3 regions of the Delftia sp. Cs1-4 genome follow, and region 3 is predicted to be linked to each of the others. Evidence: riboswitches for the same ligand, from Rfam matches in the RefSeq annotation. Region 3 holds a riboswitch; each other region holds the start of a gene.
What was found. Region 3 has a riboswitch for glycine ahead of gcvT (glycine cleavage system aminomethyltransferase GcvT). Riboswitches for the same ligand answer to the same signal wherever they lie in the genome.
Positions count from the first base shown of each region.

Region 1 (6,346 bases), 670 kb from region 3:
TCACCATTGCCAAGTCCGGCAGCAACAGGCTCAATGCACTGAACTCCAGCCAAGGCAAGACCAGCTTGCTTGGCTTGCGCGGCACGGAGGACCTCGGCGGCGGCAACAGAGCTCAGCTCTGGCTTGAAGGCGGCCTCAACCCCGATGTCGGCACTGGCGGCAGCAGCGGCTCCCTTGGCTTCGAGCGCCGCTCCACGATCGGGCTGAGCAACAATTCCTGGGGTGAAATCCGGCTGGGTCGCGACTACACCCCCAGCTACAACATCTTCACCGCTTTCGCGGGCCCCGACACCACCACCGGTGTGCAGGCCAATCTGTTCCAGACGATCCGCCAGACTGCCTACAACGCCGCCAGCCAAAGCGGCGTGGTCGACCGCACGCGCATCAGCAACGCCGTGGGCTACTTCCTGCCAAGCGACCTGGGCGGTGTCTATGGCCAGTTCTCGGTTTCCTTTGGCGACGAGAACGCCTCCGGCTCTGGCGCAAGCAAGGCCCGCAGGTACATAGGCGGCAACCTGGGCTATCGCTCGGGCCCGCTGAACGTGGGTATCGGCTACGGCAGGATCGACGGCACCGCGGCCGTGGCTTCGCCCAGCGCCATCGCTGCAACCAGCGATCTGGAAGACCTGGTGCTGGGCGCCTCGTACAACTTCGGCAGTTTCCTGCTCAATGGCGGATACAACAGCCTGAAGTGGGAGCCCGTCAACGGCGCAACCTCCGGGAAGGTGGACGGTTTCTATCTGGGCGCAACCATCCCCATGGGGCCAGGCAGCTTGCGCGTCAAGTACGCCAGCGCCAAGTTCAGCGGCAACGCCTCAGCCCTCACGCGCAGCGGCGGCAAGGCCGACAAGTATTCGATCGGATATGTCTACGACTTCTCCAAGCGCACCTCTCTGTACGCAGGGCTGGCGCGTGTGAACAACAAGAACGGCGCCAGCGTCGGCCTGATCGGTGGCCCTGCGGGTGTGGCCAACGCCGGCTCGACCGGTGTGGATCTGGGCATCAGCCACTCGTTCTGAGCGGCACAGCGCCTTTTTCCAGAAACGAAGCCTTCAAGATGGGGCAGGCCCTTGCCACGCAGGGCCTGCCGATCTGCCGATCAGGCTTGCCTCTTCTTCTCAAGACCTACTCGCCATGCGCCCCCCCACTTCTTCTTCCTGCCTGATGGCAGTGATCGCCGCCGCGGCTGCCTTGCTGAGCGCCTGCGCCGACACCCGCCCGCTCCAGGCCGCCGGCTCCGAGACGGTGACGCAGACCACCGGCGTCGGCAGCATTCGCGCCATCGTCACGCGCCAGGACGTCCAGTTCGACGACAGGTTCTATTTCCCCTACGAAGGCCAACACCCCGCCACCAAGGCCGATTTCCCCAAGGGCTTTCTGCCAGCCTACGGTTCAGGCCTGGCCTTGAAGGGCAGGCGTGCCGACGGCACGCTGGAGTTCTACGCCATCACCGATCGCGGCCCGAACGCGACCACCGGCCCGGTCACGCAGATCACCGACGGCTCCAATCCCACGGGCTTTGCCAGTTCCACGGTGTTTCCCTCGCCCAACTTCACTCCGTCCATCGGCGTGATCGCCCTCGGAAAAGACGGAGCCAGGCTCGTCTCCACCCTGCCGCTCAGATTCAGCGCCACACAGAACGCCAACGGCCGCGTGCAGCCACGGGGCATCACAGGCAACACGGGCGAGCAAGTCCTGGACGACTCCTTCACCTATCCCGGCAAGGCCAAGGGCTACAGCGAATTCGGCCTGGACACAGAATCCGTGGTGGTGGATGCCGCACGCAATGTGCTGTGGGTGTCCGACGAATACGGACCCTTCATCGTGAAGATCGACCCGGCGACCGGCATCATCCAGAAGAAATACGGGCCCGGCGCTGGCGCGGCCGATCTGCCGGCCATTCTCGCCAAGCGCCGCGCCAACCGTGGCATGGAGGGGCTGAGCATTGATGTGGCCAGCGGCAAGTTGCACGGTTTCCTGCAAAGCCCTCTGGACGACGGCAGGGCCGACTACACCACCGCTGCCGTTGCCGACGCCACTGGCAAGTCGGAGAACGTGCGCGACTACGCCCGCTTTGTGCGTTGGGTGGAGTTTGACCCGACCACCGAGAAAACCCGCCTGTTTGCCTTGCCCGTGGACAGCCGCTGGTACAACCAAGGCAAGACCGGCAATGCCAAGCTGGGTGATGTGGTCTCACTGGGCAAGGGGAAATTCATCGCCATCGAGCAAGGCACGGGCAAGGACAAGAAAGTCTTCAACGACCTGGTTCTGATCGAGTTTCCGGCCAACGCCACCGACATCACCGCGCTGGGCTCCGACCTGGAAAAGAGCAGCCTGACTGGCAAGCCGGTCAATGGCTCGGACTATTCCAAGGTCGTGACGCTCAAGAAGACCCGGCTCTTCAACCTGAACGCCACCGGCTGGGTGGCCGAGAAGGCCGAAGGCCTGGCACTGGTCGATGACTACACGCTGGCGCTGACCAACGACACCGACTTCGGTGTTTCGCTGGCCGTGCTGGACGCCAGCGGCAAGGAAATCGAAGGCTCGAACGTCACCAAATGCATGGTGGACGCCGAAGGCAAGATCGTGAACGACGGCCAATGCGCCAAGGGCGCGGCGAGCCTGCGCTTTACCACCAATGACGTCAACGATCGCACGCAGCGACTGTGGACCTTTGGGTTCAGCAAGAAGCTGAGCGAATACGGCACTCCCTGAACGACTGCGACTGCATGGCATAGGCAAGACAACGGGGCCACGGCGATCCAGGGCGGTTCTTCCAGCTCGGTAGTCGCCACGCCGAACCAGCTCGCCACGTGCAGCCCTGGCGCCCACAAACTGGTCCCTGGGGATCGGCTTGCCTTCCTGGTCCCAACTGCGCCAGCACCCCCGGTCTTCTTCGGGCGCCACAAGCGATGGTGGAGGGCTTTCCGGCAGGAAATGGCGCTAGGCCGGATTGGACATCAACACCTGCCCACCCCGGCTCACCAGGCACAGACCTATAGGCAGATGCTCGATGAAATCCGAGAACAGCGTTTTCTGATCGGCTACCTGTGCATCGAAGGGGTCCTGATCGCTGGCACCCGCGCCCTGCACGGCGCTGCCATGGCCCGCCGTGGCAATCGCCAGCTGCGCCCGCAGCCTGGCGTTTTCCTCCCGGAGCAGGGCAATCTCTTCAGACTCCTGGATCATGGGGAATGGAGCGCGGCTTCGGGTGGAGGAGGGGGTCAGATCGCCGCTGGCGGGGACGGCGATTTTGGTTTGGGGATCATTGCTGTGAGTGGATGGTTGGGCTGGCTCGTGAGGGCGACCTCAAGACAGGCAAGTGCGGGGCTTCCTCCGGCATCTGGACAGAGCAGCGCTGCCGTTGCGCAAGATCAGCAACTCATTCACGGCGGCGGCCCTCATCAGGGAAAGCTGGCTGATGCAGCTGTGTGCTGAAGAAAAAGCACAGGGCCGCCAGGCTGCGAATGCACCTGGAAGCCCGGGGCTTCAAGGCCGCTGTGCTGCGCGCCAGCGTGGATGCATCGAAGCGAGAGCATTGGGTGGCTGATCAGAGAGTTGCTTGCCGCCTAGCTGTCCATTCGGCAAAACACAAAAGCCCCGGCAGGAACTTCCTGTCGAGGCTTTTTTGGTGGGTGCGATGCGTCCTAGGTCTCAGGCGCTCTATTCTGACGAAATATTAAAAATTGTCTCAATTAACAAATGTTAACAGTTCTACGAGAACTAATTCGCTTCATCGAAGTAGACACACTTGACTTTGGTCAAGTAGGGTAAGGAAACTGAAAGCCAGTAAATAGCGCATCTGACGTAAGATGACCTGGCAGGAGAAAGAGGTAGCCTTTACCTCTGCCGAAGGCGCAAACTCCCATAAACGCTCAGGTTCCCCTCATCCGGGGATGTACTGCACATCTAACACGCCGTCTGGAGAGTCGCTGCAATCGCTGTAGCGCGCCGAAGGAGCAAGCCTGTTGTCTGGTCAACAGGTGAATCTCTCAGGTACCGAGGACAGGGGGAGCGGCATCTATACCGTCTTTGGCATCCACCGCCATTTCAGACACGGTATACATCAATGAAAGATTTGGCCATGAGCTACAAAGCTATCTTGGCATTGGGTCTTTTTGCCGTTCTTATTTGCATTCTTCAAAATTCTGGTTCTCTCGCATCATTTTTCGGCGAGAAATCGAATATTTCAGAAGATGCGAATGGCAATGCGTGCCGGCCACCGCCCACAAGACATCCACTGATTTAGAAGATCGACATTCACACGGGAAAACCATCTGCGTTTGCACTGGTTAAATTCGTCGTGTCGGTTCGATGATTTGATCTTGATAGATCATTAATTTTTGATTTTTGGGCTTTAAATAAAACCACTGGATTCAATGTGGCGGTTAATGCTGCTTGATAGATTTATAGCCTCAAAAATCAATAGAGCTAGGTGCCAATGATGGTTGCAGATCAAACAAAAAACACTAGATATAAAAGTACTGGTTATTCCGCAATTCGTACTGTCCTGGCTTTTTTTTGCGGATTTTTTATTTGTTTCGTACCAGTGATAATTTATGTTGCAAATGAAATAGAAAAAACTCTGCCAGATGTGGCTAACCTTTTTCACCATCGACCCGCCCAACCTCTAAGAATTTACGCAGCTAGTGAGGAACTGCTGGCTGAATATGGCGAAGAACGTCGTGAGATAGTCTCAATTAGAGAGTTTCCTCGGGCTCTGAAAAATGCAATTATCTCAATAGAGGATGCAAAATTTTACCATCACAGAGGCGTGGATTATTCTGGAGTATTTAGAGCGGTAGTCAGAAATATTGCTAGCCAAGAAAATTCCCAGGGAGCCAGCACGATCACCATGCAAGTAGCTCGCAATATGTTTCTTTCCAAGGAAAAGAGCTATATAAGAAAAATTGCAGAGATCATGTTGGCGTTCAAGATTGAAGCACTTTTCTCTAAAGATCAAATACTTGAAATCTACGTAAACGAAATCTTTCTGGGTGAGAGATCCTATGGGTTCGCAGCCGCAGCATCAACTTATTTCAATAAGAGTTTGAGTGAGTTGAGCATTTCAGAATCCGCCGTGCTAGCTGGCCTCCCTAAGGCTCCATCAGCTTTTAACCCAGTCGCAAACTATCAACGAGCAATGATTAGGAAGAACTATATTCTAGAAAGAATGAAGGAGCTTAATTATTTGAATCAAGAAGAGTTTCTTCAAGCTATTTCAGAAGAAGTAAAAATTACAAAGAGGGCTAACACCAGGGATTCCTCTGTGCAATTTGCAGTCGAAGAAGCGCGCAAAATGATCTACGAACACTATGGGGAAAGCACATATAAGGAAGGTTTTGATGTCGAACTAACAATAGATACACGCCTACAAAAGGCTGCTCATACGGAATTAAGAGATGGGCTGATGCGCTTGCAAAAAATTCGCGGATGGGAGGGCGTGGAGGGAAGATTTAATGTCGAAGAAAAAGTACTGGACAAAAAAAATATAGAAAAATTTCTCATTAACTTCCCAGATAGTGGCGTATTCAAAGCGGCCGTTATCACCGAAGTATTACCCAACGGAATTGTCAAGGCAATGTTCAGAAATGGTGAGGTGATTACATTATTTTCTGAGTCAGGTGCATATTCCGTCTTGGAACTGACAAAAAGTTCTATTTCACGTAAACGACGAATTGAAAAAGGAACGGTGGTACGTGTAAAACAGCACGCCCAAAATAAATGGGTGCTTAGTCAGAAGCCACATATGGAAGGTGCCATGATTGCAATGGATATGCAAAGTGGGAATATTCTTGCAATGACTGGGGGATTTGATTTTTCTCTCAACAACTTTAATCATGTCACTCAAGCTCAAAGACAAACTGGCTCCACATTCAAACCGTTTGTGTATGGTGCAGCTATCGAAAAAGGATTCTTTCCCGGATTCATCGTGGATGACACACGTCGAGTAGTCAAGCCGGCGCAGCGAGGTAGCGCATCCTGGGCTCCAAGAAATTATGCAAACAACTATGAAGGTGATATCACCATTCGACGCGCATTTATTAGGTCGAAAAATGTGGCAACAGTGAATGTGATGGAAGCCGCAGGTGAGGACTATGTCCGTAACAAGGCTCTATCTTTTGGTTTTATTCCCGATTTTCATCCTCCTGGGCTTCCTCTAGCTCTGGGGGCCGGTTTGACGTCTCCAATGCATCTTACACAAGCCTTTTCTGTGTTTGGGAACAATGGAGCGATGGTGTCCCCTATATTAATCAAGTCCATCAGGCAGCGTAATGGTGATTTATTGTATAAGGCACCGGATGTTAGCGTTAGGCATCAGGTAATTTCGGAAAGAAATGCCTTT
Region 1 is NC_015563.1:3,526,173-3,532,518, reverse strand. Features, by position in the region: gene DELCS14_RS15485 (porin) at 1-1,019, shown strand, start outside; gene DELCS14_RS15480 (esterase-like activity of phytase family protein) at 1,135-2,715, shown strand; gene DELCS14_RS31250 (signal transduction histidine kinase) at 2,944-3,189, opposite strand; glycine riboswitch at 3,912-4,019, shown strand; gene DELCS14_RS15470 (PBP1A family penicillin-binding protein) at 4,445-6,346, shown strand, end outside.
Region 1: it holds a riboswitch for glycine, as region 3 does, so the genes downstream of both, DELCS14_RS15470 (PBP1A family penicillin-binding protein) here and gcvT (glycine cleavage system aminomethyltransferase GcvT) in region 3, are expected to answer to the same signal.

Region 2 (6,346 bases), 2.3 Mb from region 3:
CCATGAATACCTGTCCGGCTCCGCGCTCGCGGTGATGCTGCTCGATGTGCCGGCCGCGCACTACCGCCTGTATTCGGGCCTGGCGCCCTTGCATGCGCCGGGCGGCGAGGCCGGGTTCACGGCCCATTCGGCCCTGGTCCATGCCGGAGGCGGCCAGCCCGAGCTGGCCGAGTTGCTGTACGAGCTGTCCGAGCGCACCGAGTCCGGCCTGCTGTTCGGCGGCGTGGGCGATGACGGGGACGATGGCGTGGAGGGCGTGCAGATCGCCTGCCGCACCGAGGACCTGCATGCGCAGCATGCGGATGCGCGCGGCATTTTTAGCGGAGGCTTCTCGGGCGTGGCCTTCGGTGCGGGCGTGCCCTGCATCACGGGCATGGCCCAGGGCTGCGTGCCGCTGGGCGAGGGCCTGGAGATCACCGAGGCGCGCGGCGCCCTGGTCACCGGGCTCAATGGCGATCCGGCCTTGCAGCGCCTGCTGCAACTGCTGGGCGTGGAGCTGGAAGGCAGCGACTGGCAGCCCGCGCTGACCACGGTGCGCAGCACGCTGGCGGCCATTGCGCCGCCGGGCCGGGGCATGGCCCACGGCGTGCTCACCGAAGAGGCCCAGGTACTGACCCTGGTCGGGCTGGACCCGCTGCGCCAGGGCGTGGCCCTGTCATCGGCCGTGGAGGCCGGGCATTCGGTGATCTTCTGCCGCCGCCAGGCCCAGGTCGCGCGCCAGGAACTGCTGCAACTGGGCGCTGCGCTGCGCGATGCGGCGGAGCCCGAGGAGGCGGCGCCCGAAGGCGAGGCACAGCCCCGCATCCGTGGCGCCATCTACATCAGTTGCCGGGGCCGCGGCGGCGGCCTGTTCGGCGGCCCCGATGCCGAACTGCGCACCCTGCGCCACGCACTGGGCGATGTGCCATTGATCGGCTTCGTCGCAGAAGCCGAGATCATGGACGCCCGCCTGCACCGCTTCGCCGGGGTGTTGACGGTGTTCACTGCTTAGGCGTCGCACACGCCGTACACGCCGTACACGCCGTACACGCCGTACACACGGTACACACCGTCTGAACCTCAGACCGCGCGCGGGCGCACCGTGCCTGCGCTGCGATCCGGGTCCATGGCTGCGGCCCCCAGAAAATCGAAATCCACGGCCGGCTGCCTGCCGCTGACCAGGTCGGCCAGCGCCATGCCGGAGCCGCAGGCATGGGTCCAGCCCAGCGTGCCGTGGCCGGTGTTCAGGAACAGGTTGGCGATGGGCGAGCGTCCGATCAGCGGCACATTGCTGGGCGTGGCGGGGCGCAGGCCGCTCCAGAACTGGGCGCGCCCGGTATCGCCGGCGCCAGGGAACAGCTGCTGCACGCGCCGCACGATGGCCTCGCAGCGCACGGGGTCCAGGTTGCGGTCGTAGCCGTTGAACTCGGCCGTGCCGGCAATGCGCAGGCGGTCGCCCTGCGCGCCGGTGTAGCGCGAGAACACCAGCTTGAACTCATCGTCCGTGAGGCTGACCTGGTAGGCCTTGGCGGGGTCCAGCACCGGCAGGGTCACGGAGTAGCCCTTGGCCGGGTAGATGGGCAGGTGCAGCCCCAGCGGCTGGGCCAGCAGCGGGCTGAACGAGCCCATGGCCAGCACATAGGCGTCGCCCTGGATGCGTTCGTAGCGGCCATCGGCATTGGTCACCTCCACATGGTCGATATGGCGGCTGGCGCCCGCACCCGTGGTGCGCAGCGCCATGACGTGGTGGCCGTGGCGGAACTGCACGCCCGTGGTGGTGGCAATGCGTGCCAGCTCGCGCGTGAATAGGTTGGCGTCGCCCGATTCATCCTCGGCCGTATAGGTGGCGCCTGCTATCTGCCCGCGCACATGGGCCAGGGCCGGCTCCAGGCGCACGGCTTCGTCGGCGTCGATCAGGCGGCGGTCGCAGCCCAGGGCCTGCATCTGCTCGGTGGGCTTGAGCGCGCCCTCGAACTCGCGGGCGTTCGTGTAGAAGTGCAGGATGCCCTGCATGCGCTGCTCGTACTGGATGCCGGTGTCCGACCGCAGCTGCTGCAGAGCCTCTCGGCTGTAGGTGCCCAGGCGAACGATCTGCTGGATGTTGTGGCGCGTGCGCGCGGGCGTGCAGTTGCGCAGGAAGGACAGGCCCCAGAGCCACTGGCGCATGTCGGCGCGAAGGCGGAACAGCAGGGGGGCATCCTGCCGGCCCAGCCAGCCCAGCAACTTCAGCGGTGCGCCGGGGTTGGCCCAGGGCTCGGCGTGGCTGACCGAGATCTGCCCGCCGTTGGCAAAGCTGGTTTCGGCGCCGGGCGCAGCCTGGCGGTCGATGACGGTCACTTCATGACCGAGAGATTGCAGATAGTAGGCCGAGGCGGTGCCGATCAGGCCGGCTCCGAGAACGATGACGCGCATGACAATGCCCTTTCAAAGGCATGTGCCGGTCACGCGGAAGCTGATAGCTATGGATTCAATAGCAAGCAGCCGGCGTCCGTCGTGACGCAGCTGCCGCTCCCCCTGTCCTTGGTACCTGAGAGATTCACCGCCGTCCATGGGAACGGGGCTTGCTCCTTCGGTGCGCCGCATATTGCGTGCGGCGGCTCTCCAGACGGCATGTTGTGTTTGCAGTACGGAACCTGAGCGTGTATGGGAGTTTGCGCCTTCGGTGAGGCTCGGCACCGTGGTGCCCGCCTGCTCTCCTGCAGGGGCGATTCTATGTGGCTTGCGCAGCCGGTTCCAGTCGTACTCGGGATACCACCAGTTACTACCTGTATGTGGTGTGGTCGATTCAGGGTATTCCCTAGATCGCTCAAGCGCCTCCCTCGTAGCGCTGGCACGAGTCTCCGACTGCATGTAAAAAAACTATTGAAATAGAAAAAAACATGATTTAGCCTATCGATGTGTGCAGTGGTTTGTCAGTGCATGTTCTGGTCGATTGGACCTGCATGGGTTAACCATGAGTTGTGTATATGTCTGATAGGCGACTTACCGTTGCACAGGTGCAGGTCCATGGAAACTGGTCCGGCACTGAAAAAATACAAGCACGGTGAATATGGTTTGTGGAGGGAGGAATGATTTGCGTCGCAAACCCGACTGAAGGTGTGTCCGGCTCAATGGGCAGCGGAGCAGCTCGCAAACGTTGATGGAAATCCACCTTTTTGATTGACGCGCAGGATCTGCGCGAAACATTTTGCTTCCAACCTCACCGGCTGCAAGGTGAGTTGTGAGCTCGTGATTCAAATAGAACTATTCGAGGTACGGCGATGCAAATGCGCTGGGTACAACTGATGGCTATTGCCATTGGGAAAATCATTTTCCTGTCATATCTCCTTGAGAAAACGGGGAATATCATGCATGCTCTCAATCGCCTGCCTGGTTCGGCATTTTTTCGCAAGTGGCGTGCAGCGAAGTGCCTTTTCTCTTTGCTGCTGCTCTCATGCGCGGGTATCTCATCCACGGCACTGGCGGCGACCGTCGTCTTCACGGTCACAGACAACAGCGACGCTCCCAATGCCAATGCAACGACACCAACCACCTGTGTCAGCACGTTGGGGGGCACCTTTGCTGGCGCATGTACGCTGCGAGCGGCCATTCAGGCAGCCAACTACACGCTGCAAACGCTGGATCCGAGTGCCGATGTTTCCATCGTCTTTGCGCCGACACTGACTACGTCGGTACGAACCATACAGAGTGGGACATCCAAGGATGCGGCCGGAAACCTCCATCCGTATGTCGACAATCAGACGGTTTACGTGCGCTGTGCCAACACATTCGTCAGCGGAGCCCAGTCCGGCGCCGTGACGGGAGCCACCAATGCCTGTGGTCAAACCCAGATGATCAGCGGCGGCGATACGGGCACCACCACTGGTGCCGGTGGCGCCTGGTACTGGATCAAAGGCACCGTGCCAGCCGGCACGGGCTCATTGACCATCGATTTCGGGGGAGTCATACAAGTCCAGAACTGGGCGGACTCCGCCTGGGAAACCTTTTATCTTGGTGGGAAGAATATCACTCTCACCAATTCGCCCAACATGACCTGTGGCGAAGCGGTATTCGTCGTTGGCTCCTCAGCAAACAATGTCATCATTGATCGCGTCGGTCTGGTGAATGTGGCGCCAACCCCTGCGGGAGAGGGGACGCCGTTCAACTGCGAGCTGTACGCGGAGATTCATCAAGGCGCACAAAACGTATTCTTTGCCAATAGCACAATCAACTCCGCGATATGGAATGGAAATTACGGCAATAACAAGGGCTCGGCCATTTCCGTTGCCGCAAGCAACGGTGCAGGCACGGTTTCCAACATCGTTGTCGATAATTTCACGGTAACGAATCTGCCCAACCCTATCGGGGGAATGCAGCTTGAGCAGTTTTTCCAGGTCATGTCGAACATGACCGTCAACGGATTGACGATCAAAAATTCGAATATCGCACTGAGCCCGACTGGTGGAAATGCGCCCAGGGCCGTGGTGTCGGTTGATGGAACGATCAGCCTGGCCAATGGAATTGGTCTGGCCGTGACGGGTAATACCTTCTCGCTGCCTATCGCCGCCTATACCGGGTCATCGCCAACGCATGTGTCGGCACCAACGGTGAATACGGCAGCCTCAGGCACGACGCAGGTAGTGACGGTGACCGATAACAACTTCACTGGCGGCGGGGACGGGGTGAATATCGGTGGTACGGGTACGGCACCAGGATTGATTGGCAACAACAAGATGACAAGCCAGTCGAGAAGTGCCATTCGTATCACTACGCGTGATTTCTTCAAGATTTCTCAGAACACGCTGTTTTCCGTGCCTGTGGCTGCAAACTCAGGCATCAGTTTGCTGACGACGGGCAATGGACAAACCGGATGGACCCCCACCCTTGGCGTTGGCGCCAGTGACACCGCCGCCTGCACCTGGACATTCAATATCACGGCAAATGCCAATGCGAGCGAGCCGGCACCGTACACGGTGGAAGCCTTTTGGTCACCGACCGGCGCGGGCGTCAACGACGCGCAGGTCTATCTGGGCTCCGAAACCATGGCCGGAGCCTCGGGAACGCTGACCGTTCCTTCGTATCTCAGCGGCCAGGTGCGAGTCACAGTGACGGACAGCAATTCCGGTGGAGCCCAGACCTCGCAGCTTTCAACGGCGGCAAGCGTCACCGGTTTTCCCTGTGCCCTGAAATCCGGCGTTCTGGCGACGACCAACAATCAACCTGTCGGCAGCAGCGACTTGCTGGAGGTCTACATTGTTGACGGCCAAGGCAATGCCTGGACGGGGGGCAGTGACACCGTTACCTTCGCAGCGCCGCCTGCAGGTGTCACGTTCAATGGCAGCTCCGCCGCAGTCAGCTGCACGACCAACTCCAGCGGAAAGTGTGCGTCTCCCATCAATGCCAGCAGCAGTGTCGCCGGAACATTCACGACACCCGTGACCTTGTCGTCGTCAGTCGCTGGTGCCACGTTCTCCAATCTTCCATTGGGTGGAAGTCCGGTATCTGGCGCAGTGACCTATCAGCCTTCGCCGGTTGCTTACAGCTTCACCGCGCTGCCGGCCAGCACGACCGGTTCTGAAATCGCCGCGAGTCCGCCATCGATTGCGGCCAACGGCGTCTCCACCAGCACCTTGGCCGTGCAGTTGAAGGATGCTTTAGGCAACCTTGTCACCACCTGTACCGATACGGTGGCCTTCACCCTCAATGCGGGGACGCAAGGCGTTCCTGCCGTCAGCGTCACGGGCTGCAGTGCCGGCATGTATACGGGGACGGTGACATCGCCGGTGCTGGTCGGCAGCGGAACCTTCGGGTTCACCATCAACGGGTCTGCGGCTGTTGCCACCGCAACGGTCTCCTATGTGGCCGCAACGCCGAGCACGAGTGCATCGACGATAGTCGCCACACCGGCATCGATCGTGGCCAACGGCAGCTCCACCAGCGTGCTGCGCGTGCAACTGGTCGATGCCAGCAGCAATCCGATCAACACGTGCACGAACACGGTGGCATTCACCCTGAACGGCGGAACGCAGGGAACGCCCAATGTGGGCGCGGCCTCGTGTGCCGCCGGCATCTATACGGGCACCGTCACATCGCCCACGGCCGTCGGCAGCGGGATCTTCGGATTCACCATCAACGGCTCTGCCGCAGTTGCTACGGCTTCAGTGAGCTACACGGCGGGTCCGCCAAGTACCAGCGCCTCGACCATCGTTGCGAGTCCGACCTCGATCATTGCCAATGGCACCGCAACCAGCACATTGACGGCGCAGCTCAAGGATGCGTCAGGCAATTCGATTGCGACCTGTGCCAATACGGTGGCCTTCACGCTGAACAGCGGAACACAGGGCTCGCCTGCGGTCGGCGCGGGATCGTGCAGCGCAGGGGTGTACAC
Region 2 is NC_015563.1:512,893-519,238, forward strand. Features, by position in the region: gene DELCS14_RS02345 (FIST N-terminal domain-containing protein) at 1-991, shown strand, start outside; gene DELCS14_RS02350 (D-amino acid dehydrogenase) at 1,060-2,391, opposite strand; glycine riboswitch at 2,484-2,594, opposite strand; gene DELCS14_RS02355 (invasin domain 3-containing protein) at 3,246-6,346, shown strand, end outside.
Region 2: it holds a riboswitch for glycine, as region 3 does, so the genes downstream of both, DELCS14_RS02350 (D-amino acid dehydrogenase) here and gcvT (glycine cleavage system aminomethyltransferase GcvT) in region 3, are expected to answer to the same signal.

Region 3 (6,346 bases):
AATCGGCATGGCCGTCAGGTCGCAGACCATGGTCTGGAAGTTGACCAGGGCCTCCATGCGGCCTTGCGAGATCTCGGCCTGGTAGGGCGTGTAGGCCGTGTACCAGGCGGGGTTCTCGAGAATGTTGCGCAGGATGACGCCGGGCGTGTGCGTGCCGTAGTAGCCCTGGCCGATGAAGCTTTTGAGCAGCTGGTTGCGGCCTGCCAGCGCCTTGAGTTCGGCCAGCGCCTGGGCTTCGGTGGCCGCTGGCGGCAGCGCCATGGGCTGGTGGCGCCGGATGGAGGGCGGGACGATGGCGTCGATCAGCGCATCGCGCGATGCCGCGCCAATGGCGCTGAGCATGTGGGCCTCGTCTTCGGGCGCAATGCCGATATGGCGGGCCACGAATTCGGTGGCGTTCTCGAGGGCGGCAAGGGGCTGGGTGGAGGACATCAGCATGGAGGGACCTGTCTCAAAAGCTGAAAAGCGCCAGGGCGGGCCCTGGCGCCCGTCCTGGCCGGAAAGTGGCGTCAGTTGCTCTGTGCGAAGGCCGTGTAGGCGGCTTCGTCGAGCAGCGCGGCCAACTGGCCTGCGTCGCTGAGCTTGACCTTGAAGAACCAGCCTTCGCCCAGCGGGTCGCTGTTGGCCAGGGAGGGGTCGTCGCGCAGGGCTTCGTTGACTTCGACGATCTCGCCGCTGACGGGCATGTAGACATCGGCGGCGGCCTTGACGGACTCGACCACGCCGGCCACATCGCCCTGGTTGAAGCTGGTGCCCACGGCGGGCAGATCGACGAACACCACGTCGCCCAGCGCATCCTGCGCGTGGAGGGTGATGCCGACGATGGCCGCGTCAGGGTTGGCGGCGTTGATCCATTCGTGGTCCTTGGAATACTGGATGCTCATGGCTTGCTCCGATAGAAACTGAAAAGAAACCTGTGAAAGGCGGTTTGAGAAAGGTCAGTGCGCACTGTAGCGGCATGCGATGGCAGGAAAAACGAATCCGCCGAACTCGATCCACGCCAAGCGCGCAGGCTGTCCTCAACCGCGGTGATAGCGGGGCGCCACGAAGGGCGTGGCCTGCACCTGCATGGGCACGGCCTTGCCGCGCACCATGGCCTGCAGCGTGGTGCCGATGGCGGCGCTGCCCGGCTCCACATAGGCCAGTGCCACGGGCTGGTTCAGCGTGGGCGACAGCAGGCCGCTGGTGACCTCGCCGACCTTGCGGCCGCTGGCATCCAGCAGCTCCGTGCCTTCGCGCACGGGTACGCGCTCCAGGGCCACCAGGCCCACGCGCTTGCGCGTGAGCAGCTCGGGCGACTGCAGCTGGGCCAGCACGGTGGCCGCGCCGGGAAAGCCGCCTTCGCGCTCGCCACCAATGCGGCGGACCTTCTGCACGGCCCAGTTCAGGGCGGCCTCGGCCGGGGTGGTGGTCGTGTCCAGATCGTTGCCGTACAGGCACAGGCCGGCTTCCAGGCGCAGCGAATTGCGCGCGCCCAGGCCCACGGGCCTGACTTCGGGCTGGGCCAGCAGGGCACGGGCAAAGGCCTCGGCGTGGCTGGCGGGCAAGGAGATCTCGAAGCCGTCCTCGCCGGTATAGCCGCTGCGCGTGATGTACAGCTCGGCGCCTTCCCAGTCGAAGTAGCCGCCCGTCATGAACACCAGGCCGGCCGTGTCGGGCAGCAGGCGCTCCATGGCGGCTGCTGCCTGCGGGCCCTGCAGCGCCAGCAGGCCCCGGTCGAACTGGGGCTCGATTTCACAGCGCTGGCCGATGCGGGCCTCTATGTGCGCCAGGTCTTCGTGCTTGCAGGCGCCGTTGACGATCAGGAACAGGTCGTCCTCGCGGCGCACGAACATCAGGTCGTCCAGAATGCCGCCCGCGTCGTTGAGCAGCAGGCCGTAGCGCTGGCGGTGTTCGCCCAGGCCCAGCACGTCCATGGGCAGCAGCGATTCCAGCGCCGCGCCGGCATCCGGGCCGCGCAGGCTGATCTGGCCCATGTGCGAGACATCGAACAGGCCTGCCGCCTCACGCGTGTGCAGGTGCTCGGCCATCAGCCCCTGCGGGTATTGCACGGGCATGGAGTAGCCGGCAAACGGCACCATGCGCGCGCCCAGTTCCTGGTGCAGGTCGAACAGCGGGGTCTTGAGCAGATCGGTGGTGGAGGCAGCGGTCAAGGAGGGACTCTCTTTTCGGCAAGGGGCAAGGCACAACGCCATCCCGGAATCCCGGGATGTCCTGCCCTGCTGTCCGCTTTACCTGAGAGATTCACCCGCACCTTCCATGCGTGGGGCTTGCTCCTTCGGTGGATGGGGCACACCGCCGTGCCCTGCATCTCTCTCCAGCTAGGAACGCCTGCGGCCGTGGCGGCAGGCGGTGCCAGTCCTTTTGCCTGAGCGTTCGGGACGAACCCTGCGCCTTCGGCGGTGCCGCTGCCTGTGACCATTGCGGCCGGGCGGGCACTCTCTCCTGACCGGCGCATTCTAGCTGCGGCCAGCGCCCGCGCGGCTTCGGGATTTCCGCGGGCCGGCCCCAGCTCCATGCGCTTGCCTGCATGGATGCATTTGCAAATTGCATAACTGTCTAAAAAATCTCCTACATTGAGATGCATCGATATATGAAATCTCGTGAGCGAGAAGGAAGAAGCGCACATGCAGCAGACGCTGGGAGACACATTGGCCTGGCCGGCACGTTACCTGCCGAACAAGGAGGCCCTGGTCGCGTGGGAGGGCGGCGAGCGCCGCGCCTGGACCTACGCCCGGCTCGATGCCGAAGTCAACCGCCACGCCCACGGCCTGGCCGAGCTGGGCATAGGCCATGGCGACGTGGTCGCGGCCTTTCTCTACAACACGCCGGCCTTTGTCTTCACCATGCTGGCGGCCGCGCGCCTGGGCGCCATCTTCAACCCCATCAACTACCGGCTGGCGGCGCAGGAGCTGGCCTTCATCCTCAAGGACGGTGCTGCGCGCGCCCTGGTGTTCGAGCACGAGGGCGGCGAGGTGGCCGCGCGCGCCCAGGCCCTGCTCAAGGCCGAAGGCGGCGGCACTGGCGCAGGCATCGAGCACTGGATCTTTGCCGACGATGCCCCGGCCGACCCGCTGCCGGTCTGGGCCACGCAGCGCCTGTCCGCCCTGGCCAGGGGCCGCAGCAGCGCGCCGCCCCAGGCCCATGTGCGCGAGAGCGACCCCTGCATCCTCATGTACACCAGCGGCACCACGGGCCGGCCCAAGGGCGTGCTGCATACGCACCGCAGCAAGCTGGCGCACAACGCCCTCATGCACCAGACCATGCAGTTCACGCGCGACGACGTGGGCCTGGCCATGGCGCCGCTCAACCACACGGCCGAGCTGCACACCAGCTTTTTGCCGCGCCTGCAGGCCGGTGCCACCCAGGTGCTGCTGCGCCGCTTCGACGTGACCGAGGCCTGGCGCCTGATCCGCGAAGAGCGCGTGAGCTTCTTCTTCGCGGCGCCCACCATGGTCACCATGCTGCTGGCCGACCCCATTGCCTCGCCCGAACAGGCGCCCGCGCTGCGGCTGGTGGAGTACGGCGGCGCCTCCATGGCGCCGCACCTGATCCGCGAATGGACACGCAAGGTCGGCAGCGACCTGGTCCAGGTCTACGGCACCACCGAGATGGGGCCCTGCATGTCCATCCTCCTGCCGCGCGAGCAGCTTTCGCACGCGGGCTCGGCGGGACTGCCCTCCATGGGCCATGACCTCATCGTGGCGCGCCTGCGCGAAGACAACGCCCCCACCGATCCGGCCGAAGCCTGCCTGCCCGGCGAGGTGGGCGAAATCCTGGTGCGCGGCCCCTGCATGATGGCCGGCTACCTCAACCGCCCTGACGCCAACACCCGCGCGCTGGCGCACGGCTGGTACCACACGGGCGACCTGGGCCACATCGACGACGACGGCTATCTCTGGATCCGTGACCGCATCGACTACATGATCAATTCGGGCGCCGAGAACGTCTATCCCCGCGAAGTGGAAGACGCACTGGTCGAACACGCCGACGTGCTCGAGGTCGCCGTCATCGGCGAGGCCGACGAGCGCTGGGGCCAGATCGTCGCCGCCCACGTGGTCGCCAAGCCTGGCGCCAGGCCCACGGCCGAGGCGCTGGACGCCTTCCTGGTCCACGGCGACCGCCTGGCCGCCTACAAGCGCCCGCGCCGCTACCACTTCCGCGAGGCCCTGCCCAAGACGGCCAGCGGGAAGATACAGAAGCAGTTGCTGAGGGTGGTGGTGGCGGCCTGAGGCTGCGGCCTGCACTTACTTCTGTGTTTGCCCCTGCGCAGTGCAGCACTGCGCCATCGAGTTGCGCAGCCACCGATGCATGGCATCCCCCTGCTTGCGCACATGCCAGGCCTGCTGGTAGGCGAACCGGGGCAGCTTCAGCGGTGGCGTGAAGCGGCGCAGCGTTTTGTGGCGGCGCAGGTCGCCAATGGCGCGGCTGCCCACGGTCAGCACGAGGTCGGTGCCTGCCAGCACCTCCAGCGCCGCGCTCCAGTGGGGCAGGGCCAGCACCACGCGGCGGCTCAGGCCTTGGGCGGCCAGCGCCTTCTCGATTTCCTCGCTGGCGTCGGGCCGCATGGCCAGCATGACGTGCGGGCGCTGCAGCCAGTCCTGCAGTGACAGCCCGCCGCGTGCCGGCAGCACGGCCTGGTCGGCCACGCTCACGAATTGTTCCTGGAACAGATCCTGCACCTCGATGCCTTCGGGCAGGTCGGGTGCGTCGGGGAAGGGCCCCAGTGCCAGGTCCAGTTCGCCATCGGCCAACTGGGCCAGCATCACCTCGCGCGTGGACTGGCTGATGGCCAGGTCCAGCCCGGGTGCGTGCTGGCGCAGATGCCGCATCAGCGGCGGCAGCACGATGCGCGATGCGTAGTCCGACAGCGCCAGCCGCAGCCGTCCGCGTGCGTGGGCCGGGTCGAATTCCGCCTGTGCCAGCAAGCCGTTGAGGCTGCCCAGCGCATCCGCCAGCGGTTGCACCAGGCCTTGCGCGCGTGCCGTCAGCGCCATGCGGCCACCGCGCCGCACCAGCAATGGGTCGCCCAGATGCTCGCGCAGCTGCGCCAGCGAATGGCTCATGGCCGGCTGGCTCTTGTGCAGGCGCAGGGCCGCGCGCGTCACATGTTTTTCGGCCAGCAGGGCGTGCAGGGCCAGCAGCAGGTTGAGGTCGATCCGGCGCAGTTCATCCATGCCATGAATATAGACCGTGCACACAAACGATTTTCATCAACGTGCTGGATGCGAGAGCATGCAGGCATCGATTGACAGAAGAAGAAAGGTCTTGCCGCATGACAGGTAAAAGCACATTCACCGCCCTTGCTCCCGTGGCCCTGGCGCTGCTGGCGGGGGCCATGCTGCCATTCCAGGCCGCCAGCAATGCCCTGGTGGGCCGCCTGCTGGGCCACCCGCTGTGGGGCGCGCTGGTCTCGCTGGCCGTGAGCGTCATGGTCGTGGTGCCTGCACTGTGGGTGCTGCGCGCGCCCGCTCCGGCCATGGCCCAGGCGGCAGCGGGGCCATGGTGGCTATGGATAGGCGGTGTACTGGGGGCCATCTATGTGGCCAGCGCGGCCGCCGTCACGCCCAGGCTGGGCGCAGGCGGCTTCCTGGTCTGCGTGGTGGCGGGGCAGATCGTGGTCTCGGTGCTGGTGGACCACTTCGGCCTGATGGGCCTGGGCGCACGGCCGGTCAATGCGACGCGCCTGGCCGGCGTGGCCTTGATCCTGGGTGGCGTGCTGCTGGTGGTGCAGGGCGGGACGGCCCGTTCAGCGGCGGCCCCATGAGCGCCGCGAGGACGCCCTGCTTCAGCGGCGAAGGCTCCGGCCTTGCCCGCGTCAGGCGGGCATGCCCGGCGGCACGGCGGCCGGCCTTGCCACTGGCGGACATTCCTGGCGGGCATCTGCCGTGCCGGGCAGGAACCGGCCCAGCCGGATGACAAAGCAGGCCCCGCCTCCGGCAGCCGGCTGGAAGAACGCGTCGCCTGCGTGCAGCCTGGCGATGCGCCTGACCACGGACAGGCCCAGGCCATGCCCGTTGACGTGCCGGGTGGCGCTTGCGCGTTCATAGGGCTCGAAAACCTGTCCTGCCGCTTCGGGCGCAAGGCCCGGTCCCTGGTCGCTGACGGAAATCAGCAGGTCACCGGACGCATCGCAGCGGGCGGCCAGGGTGATGTCGCCCGCCTTGGCATATTTGATGGCGTTGCCGACAAGGTTGGAGATGGCGATGCGCACCAGGACAGGGTCGCATTGCCATTGCTGCGGGCCGTGTTCCAGATCCAGTTTCAGGCGATGCCGACGGGACCAGCCGACGAGCTCTGCAGACTCCTCCAGGAGTTCATCCAATGGCGTCTGCTCCAGTTGCAG
Region 3 is NC_015563.1:2,859,403-2,865,748, forward strand. Features, by position in the region: gene gcvP (aminomethyl-transferring glycine dehydrogenase) at 1-438, opposite strand, end outside; gene gcvH (glycine cleavage system protein GcvH) at 510-884, opposite strand; gene gcvT (glycine cleavage system aminomethyltransferase GcvT) at 1,020-2,195, opposite strand; glycine riboswitch at 2,213-2,331, opposite strand; glycine riboswitch at 2,347-2,458, opposite strand; gene DELCS14_RS12555 (fatty acid--CoA ligase) at 2,628-4,232, shown strand; gene DELCS14_RS12560 (LysR family transcriptional regulator) at 4,248-5,177, opposite strand; gene DELCS14_RS12565 (DMT family transporter) at 5,276-5,767, shown strand; gene DELCS14_RS12570 (sensor histidine kinase) at 5,819-6,346, opposite strand, start outside.